2 regions of the Kitasatospora sp. NPDC001547 genome follow, and region 2 is predicted to be linked to the other one. Evidence: riboswitches for the same ligand, from Rfam matches in the RefSeq annotation. Region 2 holds a riboswitch; the other holds the start of a gene.
The links. A riboswitch is a leader RNA that binds a small molecule or an ion and turns the genes downstream of it on or off. The one in region 2 is predicted to bind cyclic di-AMP.
Positions count from the first base shown of each region.

Region 1: linked by a shared signal. The riboswitch ahead of ACFY0X_RS20790 (transglycosylase family protein) and the one ahead of ACFY0X_RS29620 (M23 family metallopeptidase) in region 2 are both predicted to bind cyclic di-AMP.

Region 1 covers NZ_JBIAVL010000011.1:14,097-19,642, forward strand. The annotation lists gene ACFY0X_RS20780 (DUF397 domain-containing protein) at 161-424, opposite strand; gene ACFY0X_RS20785 (hypothetical protein) at 993-1,952, shown strand; cyclic di-AMP (ydaO/yuaA leader) riboswitch at 2,445-2,646, shown strand; gene ACFY0X_RS20790 (transglycosylase family protein) at 2,633-3,964, shown strand; gene ACFY0X_RS20795 (hypothetical protein) at 4,238-4,438, shown strand; gene ACFY0X_RS20800 (LacI family DNA-binding transcriptional regulator) at 4,585-5,546, opposite strand, start outside.
Region 2 covers NZ_JBIAVL010000021.1:94,485-100,030, forward strand. The annotation lists gene ACFY0X_RS29605 (TetR/AcrR family transcriptional regulator) at 1-538, opposite strand, end outside; gene ACFY0X_RS29610 (alpha/beta fold hydrolase) at 583-1,410, opposite strand; gene ACFY0X_RS29615 (YiaA/YiaB family inner membrane protein) at 1,529-1,819, opposite strand; cyclic di-AMP (ydaO/yuaA leader) riboswitch at 2,015-2,173, shown strand; gene ACFY0X_RS29620 (M23 family metallopeptidase) at 2,187-3,032, shown strand; gene ACFY0X_RS29625 (hypothetical protein) at 3,097-3,972, opposite strand; gene ACFY0X_RS29630 (GNAT family N-acetyltransferase) at 4,015-4,602, shown strand; gene ACFY0X_RS29635 (sensor domain-containing protein) at 4,716-5,456, shown strand.

The sequences.
Region 1 (5,546 bases), on a different contig from region 2:
AGCGACATCCGGGACAGCGAAATCCGGGGCAGCGGTTTCGGGAACGACGATTCCCGGAGCGACGATTCCCGGAGCAGTGGCATCCGGAACAGGGAAAGACAAAGGCCGTCGTGGTGTCGGCACCCACGACGGCCCCCCGATGATGGAGCACGGCGGTCGGTCAGACCGCCAGGTGGTCGAACTCCCCGTCCTTCGCCCCCAGCAGCAGGGCCGCGATCTCGGCCCGGGTGTAGATGAGGGCCGGACCGTCCGGGAACCGCGAGTTGCGCATCGCCACGTCGCCGCCCGGCAGGGCCGCGAACTCGACGCAGTTGCCCTGGGAGTTGCTGTGCCGGCTCTTCTGCCAGACCACCCCCTGGAGATCGGCCGCGGCCATCCCGTTGTAGGTGTCGTACGAGCCGTGCGTGTCCTGCGAGTCGTGCATAGAAATCTCCCGAAGAGCTCCGGAGTTGTCGTCCAGCGCGGCGCCCCCGGCACCGTCGAAACGAACGGGCCGGCCCCGTACCGGTCCGGCACAACGCCTCACTTGACGCGATGATAGCTGCAGTGCACGTGCATCAGCACGGGACGTTGCAGGTGCACCAGGCCTTTTACCCGCATCCGCCAACTCTTCACGGGCCTTCTTCTGACGGTACGTAAACGGACATAGCCGATGATTCACCGGGCTCGTGATAACCGGCCGTGAGCACCCCCCCGCTGAATGTTGATCTTCGAACGCCGGGAGTCGCACCCTCGTGACCCTCCGTCAAACCATCCCCATGCTGTGAGACATCTCACGTGCCCCAGGTGCAACGGCCGCCCCCGCGGATCGCGTCGTGGCAACCACCCGCGGCCGCGCGGGGGTTGAGTGAAGAATGTCCGGATTGTAGGCAAAGCGCCCGGACCGGCGCCGGAGACGCACCCGGTCCGCGCGGGGTCCGCACCGCGACCGCGCGAATCCTGTCCGGCAGCCGACTGCAAGCCCGACGGGCGGATGTCCTACGATCTCCGGCATGAGCACCGCAGCCATTCCGGGCGCGCCACTGCCCGTCCGCACTCCAGGCTCCCGTGCGCGGGGGCGCCACCGTCGTCCCGAGCGCCCCGAGATCCCGGCCGGCGCCCCGGCCCTGGTGCTCGCCGTGCCCGCGACCGCCGGGCCCGAGTCCCGCTCGGTCGTCGAGGAACTGCTCTCGATCGTCCGCACCGAGCAGAACGGCGTGCAGACCGCGGTCGGCTACCTCCCCGGGAACGGCGCCGAGGTCGCGGGCAGCGAGGACCGCACGGTGGCCGAGCTGCTGGCCCTGGCCGCCGAGGCCGGGCTGCCGATGCCCGTCCTGGTGCCGCTGGTGCCCGGCCCGCACACCTTCCTGAGCGAGCTTCACGCGCTCGCCGCCGAGTACGGCGCCCCCGTCACCGACCCGCTGGGCCCGCACCCGCTGCTGGCCGAGGCCGTACACGTCCGGCTGTCCGAGGCCGGACTGGCCCGGGCCGACCGCGCCCGGCTGTTCGCCATCGCGACCGCCGCCGACGGCGTGGTGCTGACCACCGTCGGCGGCGAGGACGCGGCCGCCGCGGCCGGCATCACCGGTGTGCTGCTCGCCGCCCGACTGGCCGTGCCGGTCGTCGCCGCGGCGCTCGACGTGCCCGGCTCGGTGGCCGCGGCCGTCAACCACCTCAGGGACACCGGCTCGCAGCGCCCGGCGCTGGCCCCGCTGGTGATCGGCCCGGAGGCGGACTCCGAGCTGCTCGCCACCGCCGCCGAGGAGACCGGCTGCCCGTCGGCCGCGCCGCTGGGCGCCTACCCGTCGGTCGGCCAGCTGATCGCCTCCACCTACCTGGCCGCACTGCCCATGCCGTCCGCGGAGGACCTGGCGCGGGCCGAGGCGGAGGCCGCGGCCGCCGCCGAGGCCGAGGGGGCCCTGGAGGGCGTTCGCGGCGCCCACGCGGCCGCCGAGGGATCCCTCGGGCAGTAGTCGACACCGCGCGCCGGTTCGCGCGCGCAGAAGGGCCCGGAACGGTTCGCGTTCCGGGCCCTTCGCATCGGCCCCACTGCATTGCCCGCCGGCATCGACCCCCGCCCTGTCGGGCCCATGGGGATTGGCGCCTTCCATGGCTGGCCACGGCCGACCCGTCCCGTACGGGGAGTCGGACGGCAATGAAGTGGAATGTCCGTTCTGGCGTCATTTGAAGGGAAATAGGGAGCGCGGCCCCGGGCACGTGAATCGAGGCCGCTCCCCCACTCTCCGGAGCACACTGTTCCGCAATTCGACGCCCCGTCACGTCACTTCTGAGGCGAAGCCAGTTGTCGCTTTCCGCAACAGCATTGCTTGAAAACGATCATTTACGATCATGCTCGGCCGCAATTTTGGCAGTTCCCACTAAACCGTGATGTGCATCACAGGCATTTGCGGTTTGAACTTAAGTCTGATTAACGTGCTCCCCGTTCGTGACCACACGAACCCGGTTCATCCGCAACGCCGAGTCCTGCCGTCGGATGTCCTGGCAGCGCGAAAACGCACCACGGCAGGAGCGGGGGAACCACAGGTAAGTCGCCCCGGACCACTCTTCGGAACGGTCCAGGGCTAGGGGTGAAGCCGCGCTCACCGCGCGGCCGGGCAACTCCAGCCCGAATCCGACAGCTCACCTCGCAGGCGTGGGAGAGGACCGCGTCTTCATGCTGCCCACCAACGGCACCAGCCTGTCCAGCCGCACCCGCCGCGTGATCGCCGCCCTCGGCGTCGCGGGCGTCGGCCTCACCGTCCCCTGCCTCACCTCGGGCACCGCCTCCGCCGCCACCGTCGCCACCTGGGACAAGGTCGCCCAGTGCGAGAGCGGCGGCAACTGGAGCATCAACACCGGCAACGGCTTCTACGGCGGCCTCCAGTTCACCTCCAGCACCTGGTCCGCCTTCGGCGGCACCGCCTTCGCGGCGCGCGCCGACCTGGCCACCAAGGACCAGCAGATCGCCGTCGCCGAGAAGGTCCTGGCCTCGCAGGGCCCCGGCGCCTGGCCGGTCTGCTCCGTCAAGGCCGGCCTGACCAAGGGCGGCACCCCGGCCGCCGTCGACACCTCGGCGGGCTCCACCCCCGGCTCGACCACCGCCGCGCCGGCCCAGAGCGCCACTCCGGCCGCTCCGGCCGCGAAGCCCGCCGCCAAGCCCGCGCAGGCCCCGGCAGCCAAGCCCGCCGCGCCCGCTCAGGACGCTCAGACGGCCGGCGACTCCGCCGCCTCCGGCAGCCGCGGCGACTGGGCCCAGAAGCGCCAGCAGCAGGCCCAGGGCGGCGACTACACCGTGGTCGAGGGCGACTGGCTGTCCTCGATCGCCGACCGGCACAACGTGCAGGGCGGCTGGGAGCGGCTGTACGAGCTCAACCGCGGCACCCTGACCGACGGCCCGGACACCATCTACCCGGGCCAGCACCTGTCCTTCGACGGCTCGTCCGCCGACAAGTCCGGCGCGGACTTCACCTGGTTCGACCGCTCGCAGAAGTCCGGCCAGTCCGCGAACGGCGGCGCCGTGAACGCCCAGCCGACCGCGCAGTCCCAGGCCCCGGCCGCCAAGCCGGCCGCCAAGCCCGCTCCGCAGCCCCAGGCCCAGACGCCGGCTCCGGCTCCGGCCGCCACCGGCAGCATGGCCGCCGCGGTCTCCTTCGCCGAGTCGAAGGTCGGTCAGGCGTACGTCTACGGCGGCACCGGCAACGGCGGCTGGGACTGCTCCGGCCTGACCCAGGCCGCGCTGCGCGCCGCGGGCATCTCCGTCCCGCGCGTCGCCGCCGACCAGGCCGCCGCCAGCACCCACGTCTCGCTGGACAGCCTCCAGCCGGGCGACCTGCTGTTCTGGTCCAACAACGGCAAGGACTCCGGCGTCTACCACGTCGCGATCTACGTCGGCAACGGCAAGTACGTCGAGGCCGCCAACCCCAGCTCGGGCGTCCGCGAGCAGACCATCGCCAACTGGGCCCCGGACTTCGCCGGCCGGGTCTGAGGACGGCGAACGGCCGACAGCCGACGGACGACGGCTGACAGATTTCAGCTGACAGATAACAGATAACAGATAACAGATTTCATCATCTGTCAGCTGTCAGTCGAACGCTGACCACCCGCCACCCCCGGGGAGAGTCTGGTCGCTCTCCCCGGGGGTTCCGGCGTTCCCGGACGGGCCGGCCGCCCTGCTCCCGTTCCGCAGATCCGCCGTATTCCGTGGTGGACACCTCCTCGCAGCGGGCATGCTGCTGCTCTGCACCCGAGGAGGAGTCACATGGCCCAGGTCACCGTCACCCTCGACGCGAACCTCGCGATCGACGCGATGATGCTCTCCGGCACCAAGAACCCACAGGACGCCGTCGAGCTGATCCTGCGCGACTACCTGGCCCGCGGCCGCCGTACCGAGACCCGCACCGGCGAGGCCGCCGACGGACACCGGCTCACCGCCGACCGTCCGACCGGCCAAGAGGGCTGACCACCCGACGGCCGCCGGCAACCGGACCGCCCGCCCCCCGCCGGCCGACCGCCCCCGACCCCAGGGTGGCCGACCGCGCGCACGCCGAGGGGCCCCGGAGAGCAACCGCCCTCCGGGGCCCCTGCGTCGGCCGTGACGGCCGGGGCTCAGCGCGCGCAGGCCCCGGTGGACCCGCGCATCACCAGCTCCGGCTGGAACATGAACTCGCCGCGCTGGACGGCGTTCCCGCCGACCTCCTCCAGCAGCGCGTCCACCGCCGCCGTGGCCATCGCCTCGACCGGCTGCCGGATCGTGGTCAACGGCGGCTCGGTGAAGGCGATCAGCGGCGAGTCGTCGAAGCCGACCACCGACACGTCCTGCGGCACCGACAGCCCGCGCTGCCGCACCGCCCGGATCGCCCCGAGCGCCATCATGTCGCTCCCGCAGACGATCGCCGTGCAGCCCTTGTCGAGCAGCGCGCCGGCCGCCGCGTGCCCGCCCTCCACGCTGAACAGCGTGTGGTGGACGAGGTTCTCGGCCTCCTCCCGGGTGCGTCCGAGCACCTCGCACATCGCGGCCGTGAAGCCCTCGATCTTGCGCAGCACCGGCACGTACCGGCGCTGACCGACGGCCAGCCCGATCCGCTCGTGCCCGAGTTCCGCCAGGTGCTGGACCGCCATCCACATCGCGGAGCGGTCGTCCGGCGAGATGAACGGCGCGTCGATCTTCTCGCTGTAGCCGTTGATCAGCACGAACGGCACCCCGCGCCCGGCCAGCCGGGCGTAGCGGTCGTGGTCCGCGGTGGTGTCGGCGTGCAGCCCGGAGACGAAGACGATGCCCGCCACGCCCCGGTCGACCAGCATCTCCACCAGTTCGTCCTCGGTGGACCCGCCCGGGGTCTGGGTGCACAGCACCGGCGTGAAGCCGTGCCGGCTGAGCACCTGCTCGATCACCTGGGCCAGCGCCGGGAAGATCGGGTTGCTCAGCTCCGGCGTGATCAGACCGATCAGCCCGGCGCTGCGCTGGCGAAGGCGGGTCGGCCGCTCGTATCCGAGCACGTCGAGCGCCGCCAGCACGGTCTGCCGGGTGGCGGCGGAAACGTTCGCCTTGCCGTTGAGCACGCGGGAGA
Region 2 (5,546 bases):
TGAGGGTGGCGATGAGGCGGTCGTGGGTGGTGGTGAGGTCCTCGGCGAGCTGGAAGGCGCCGGCGGTGGAGAGGGACGCGAAGCCGTGGGCGAGGGAGCGGACGGTGCGGGCGGCGTGGACCGCCTCGGCGCCGTCGAGGCCGTACTCCCGCAGGACGGCGATGATCACACCGACCAGCCGGGCGGCCGCCCGGGTCAGGTCGTCGTCGGGCTGCGGGGCCTGGGGCAGGGCGTGGTAGCGGTGCGGGTGCTCGGTGGCGTACGCGTGGTAGGCGCGCAGGACGGCGGCGACGGCGTCGTCCCCGCTGCGTCCGACGGCCGCCTCGGCCAGCCGGTCGGCCAGGTCTCCGGTGACCCGGACGGCGATCATCCGCCGCAGTTCGGCCAGGCCGCCGCTGACGTGCTTGTACAGCGAGGGGGTGGCGACCCCGGCCCGGGCGGCGACGGAGGCCAGGGTGAGGGCCTCGGCGCCCTGCTCGTCGATGAGGGCGAGGGCGTGGTCGACGACCTGGCCGGGGGTCAGTCCTACGCGGGGCATGGGTTCGGGATCTCCGTACGGGTGGCGGCGGGCGGGGACGGGGCTCAGCCGAGTTCGGCGAGGAACGGCAGCAGGGCGTCCGCGGTGGCCGCCGGGTTGTCGGCCATCGGGTAGTGCCCGGACCCCTCGATCATCACCTTCCGCGCGCCCAGGGCGGCGGCCTGCCGGTCGGCGACGAGCTCAGGCTTCGGGAAGTCGGGGTCCGCGCTGCCCATCACCACCAGCGCCGGGCACCGTACCGCGGCCGTCCAGCCGGCCGGCGCCGAGTCGCCGCGGACGTACCCGCGGGTGGCGGCCTTGCGGCCCGGGGTGCGCAGCGCGGCGACCAGGCCGTCCACGTACGCGTCGAAGTCGGCGGGCTTGGCGCCGGGGAAGGCCATCCGGCGCAGGTAGAAGCCCCAGGAGGCCGGCCAGTGGACGAGGGCCGTGCCCATCAGGCCCATGACACCGCGCATCAGGGCGCCCGGCGGCGGGTTCTCGACGAAGGCGTCGAGCAGGACGATCCCGGCGACCCGCTCGGGCGCGTCCCCGGCGGCCCTGACGACGGTCGCCCCGGTGTAGGAGTTCCCGGCGAGCACGGCGCGCTCGATGCCGAGGTGGTCGAGCAGGGCGAGGACGTCGCCGGCGAGGGCGGCCGGGCCGTAGTCGTCCCAGGCGACGGAGGACTCGCCGAAGCCCCGCAGGTCCATGGTGACGACCCGGTGGCCGGCGGCGACCAGCAGCGGCCGCAGGTGCCGGTAGGCGGCCCGGCTGTCGAGCATGCCCGGCAGCAGGACGACGGGGGTGCCGTCGCCCTGCCGGGTGTCGTCGAAGGCGATCCGGCCGCCCGGAACGGTCAGGTACTGGGTGCTCGGGGTGGTGGTGCCGTTCATGGTGGTCCTCCTCGGGCCGCCGGTGCGGGGCATCGGCGGATGCCGCCGATAGCCATAAAGCTAAGGCTAATAGCCTTAGCCGTCAAGCGGTCGGCGGTCGAGTCGGTGCAGGGGGCGGTCAGACCCCCTCCACCTTGAACGGGTCGTGCTCGCTGAGCAGCTTCTCCAGCCGGGCCTGGTCCACCCGGGTCACCATCTCGTTGGACTCCTGCCGGTCCCGGATCACCTTCGCCAGCGTGAACGCGGAGGTGACGGTGTAGAGGAGGCCGATCCCCAGGAAGGCCCGGGTCCACCCGCCGACCGGCAGGTAGGCGATCCCGGCCGCGAGGGCGGTGCCCGAGACGGCGAAGGAGAGGACGGCCTGGATGTAGTAGGCGGCCGTGGTGCGGCTCTGCATCGGTGTGCTCATGGCGTCAGGATGCGGCCGCCCGGTCGGAGCGCACATGAGTAGGCGTACTCAGATGGGGCCGTGCATGAGGGGTCGTTCGTTGACGTTCGATCACCTGGGCGTAAGCTGCTCCGAACGGATGGCTTGGAATCAGAGCCTCCTAGGATTAACGTTTGATAACGCAGCGCGGTCGTCAACGCCGTACCCAGACGGCACCGTGCGCCGTCGCCTAATCCCGCCGACCGGCCCCCGGGCAGGTCAGGGAGCCGGGGAACCACGTTCCTTGGGGTGAATCGGCGGGGCCCCGGCCCGGCCGTAGGAGACCTTCCTGCTCCGAACCCGTCAGCTAACCCGGTAGGCGCGAAGGAAGGAAAGGAGCGCGCCTCCCGTGGCGTCGACGCACACCCCGGCACACCCCGGCTCCGCAGCCGGCACCCAGCTTCTCGACCACCCCGGCACGGACGGCCCCGAGGCCTTCGGTCCGGAGGTCTTCGGTCCGGAGGCCGAGACCAACCGCCACCGGATGCCGCGTCAGACCCGCGGAGCCTCCCCGCTGCTCGGCGTCACCGCCGTCGCCGCCACCCTGGGCGCCACCGGCTTCGCCTCGGCCACCCCGGCCGTCGCCCCCGCCGTCGAGGCCCCGGACGAGACCCCGGTCGCCCTCTCCGCCGACCCCGGACTCGCGCTCGCCGCCCGCATCCAGCACCAGGCCGACAGCCAGCGCACCGCCGCCGAGGAGACCGCCCGGCTGCAGGCCGCGCAGGAGGCGGAGGCCAAGGCCGCCGCCAAGGAGGCCGAGGCCAAGCGCGCCGCCGAGGAGGCCGAGCGGGTCAAGGCCGCCGCCCTCACCCTCCCGGTGAAGGAGTACCGGCTCTCCGCCCACTACGGCCAGAGCGCCCGCTACTGGGCCAACCTGCACACCGGCCTGGACTTCGCCGCCGACACCGGCACCCCGGTCTACGCGCTCGGCCAGGGCACCATCACCTCGGCCGGCTGGGCCGGCTCGTACGGCTACCGGATCGTCGAGACCCTGCCCGACGGCACCGAGATCTGGTACTGCCACCTCTCCTCGATCACCAAGGGCTCCGGCAAGGTCGTCTCCGGCCAGCAGATCGGCAAGGTCGGCGCGACCGGCAACGTCACCGGCCCGCACCTGCACATGGAGGTCCGCCCCGGCGGCGGCGCCCCGGTCGACCCCGAGCCCTGGCTCGAGCAGCGCGGCCTCACCCTCTGACGCACCCGCGAAGGCCCCCGGCCCGGAGCCGCAGCTCCCGGGCCGGGGGCCTTCGCGCGCCGGCTCACTCCTCGACGGGCAGCTGCGCCAGGTACGCCTCGATCTCCTCGTGGCCCGGCTCCGGCGCCAGCTCCGGGAACTCCGTCACCAGCAGCCGCGGCAGCCCCGGCACCGTCCACCCGCCGAACAGGTCGAGCGCCGCGTCGACCGCCGCCTCCTCGAACCGGCCGAAGTCCCCGGCCAGTTCGTCCGGCATCGGCCGTCCCAGCGAGGTCAGCTCGGCCAGGTTGCGGTAGCTGCGCCGCATCAGGCCCTGCTCCAGCAGCCGCCGCGCGCCGTCCGTGGCCATGCCGACCGCCAGCACCCGGCCCGGGCCCCAGCCCTGCTCGTCCGGCTCGTCCAGCCAGCCGGCCGGCACCAGCGCCCCGTACGCGGCCAGCCGCTCGTCCTCCGACAGCTCCGCGAAGCCGGCCAGCCAGTCCCGCACCGCCGCCGCGTCCGTGACGTCCACCCCGTGCGCGTGCAGCAGCAGCGCGTACAGCCGGGGCCAGGTCACCAGGTCGGCGCGGCGCAGCAGCCCGGCCGCGACCTCGCCCTGCCACTCGGCCTCCGCGTGCAGCCGCTCCTGGCGCTTGGCGTTCAGCCGCCGGGCCGCCCGCTGGTGGTCGATCAGCAGCCGGACGGCGTCGCCGTAGGCCAGCGGGTCCTCCTCGGGCGCGGGTTGGACGTACAGGTGGAGCCGCTCGTACAGCAGGTGCTCCACCGCGTCGGAGGTCAGTTCGGGCCAGCCGTCGCGCATCCTGCCCTCGCCCAGCTCCAGCAGCGCCAGCACCGCGCGCAGCGGCCCCTCGGCCACCGGCGCGCGGCCCTGCTCGGCCGCCCAGGCGAGCAGGTCGGCGGCCTTGGTGCGCGGGGCGAGCCGCAGGTCTTCGTCGTTCATAGTCCGAACGGTAGCCGCCGGGCGGGGATAGGGTCGGCAGCCATGGTCCCCGTACGACTCACCGGCCCGCGACTGGCCGTCCGCGAGTACCACCACACCGAGCGCGACGTGGACGCGCTGCACGCGCTGTTCGGCGACCCGGAGGTCACCCGCCACCTGCCGTTCGGACCGAGTGACCGGGAGGAGTGCGCCGACCAGGTCGAGCTCTACCTGGAGGAGGCGATGGCCGGGGAGCGGGACACCTACCGGCTCGCCGTCACCAGGCTCGCCTCCGCCGAGGACCCGGCGGACGCCACGCCGGTCGGGCAGGCCTCGCTCACCCTCGACGGGTACCGCGCGGCCCAGCTCGGGTGCGTGCTGGCCCGCGGGTCCTGGGGGCGCGGCTACGCGGGCGAGACCGTCGGCCTGCTCTGCGACCTCGCCTTCGGGGCCCTGGACCTGCACCGGGTGGCCGCGCGGGTCGCCGTGGCCAACGAGGCCTCCGTCCGGGTGCTCACCCGGCTGGGCTTCCGGCGCGAGGGGCGGCTGCGGCACGACGGGTTCAAGGACGGCGTCTGGACCGACTCGTACCTCTACTCGCTGCTCGCCGACGAGTGGCCCGGCCCGGCCGCCCGGACGCAGGGGGGTTAACCCCACCCCGGATCCGCCAGGCCCCCGGATCCCGACCGGCCACCGCATCCACCAGACTGGACACCGTCAGCGGGACGAACGACCGACAGCACGAGGGGCCGGGGGCCGGGATCATGAGCAGCAGCCGCAGCACGGAGGACCGGGAGTGGGACGTCCTGGGTGCCCACGGGGACGACCGGCGCCCCGCCGGGGCCCGCCGGACCGAGCGGCGGCCGGCCCTGTGGCGGGCGCCGTTCTCGGCGTACTACTACCGCGAGGTCGGCTACGCGCTCACCGGGCTGCCGGTGGCGATCGCCGGGTTCGCCGTCTCGGTCACCTTGTTCTGCCTCGGCCTCGGCACCTTCGTCACCGTCGTCGGCCTGCCCGTGCTGGGCGCCCTGACCAGCCTCGCCCGCGGTTTCGGCCGGCTGGAGCGGGCCCGGGTGCGCGGCATGCTGGCCCTGGACGTCCCGGGCCCGGAGCCGGTGCGCCGGGTCCGCCCCGGCAGCTGGGGCGCGATCACCGCGCGGCTGGGGGACGGAGCCGGCTGGAAGGCCGTGCTGTACCAGGTGGTGATGCTCCCCTGGGCGTTGTTCAGCTTCACGATGACGCTGGTGTTCCTGGTGCTCGGCTGGGCCCTGACGCTCTACCCGCTGTACCACTGGGTCTTCCCGACGTACACCTCCTGGAAGGGGTACCGGGTGTTCGACTTCCGCGACAGCGACGGCATCCGGCACCTGTACGAGATCCAGTCGCCCTGGCAGATCGCCGGGCTCTCGCTCGCCGGGCTGCTGCTGGTCTTCCTCACCACCCAGCTGGTCCGCGGTCTGACCAACGTCAACCGGGCCGCCGCCCTGGGCCTGCTCGGCCGCTGACCGCTTCGGCTGACCGCTGACCGCCGACCGCCGACCCGCTGACCGCTTCCGGCTGACCGGCTCCCTGGCCTGTAATAGTCACTTGGCAGG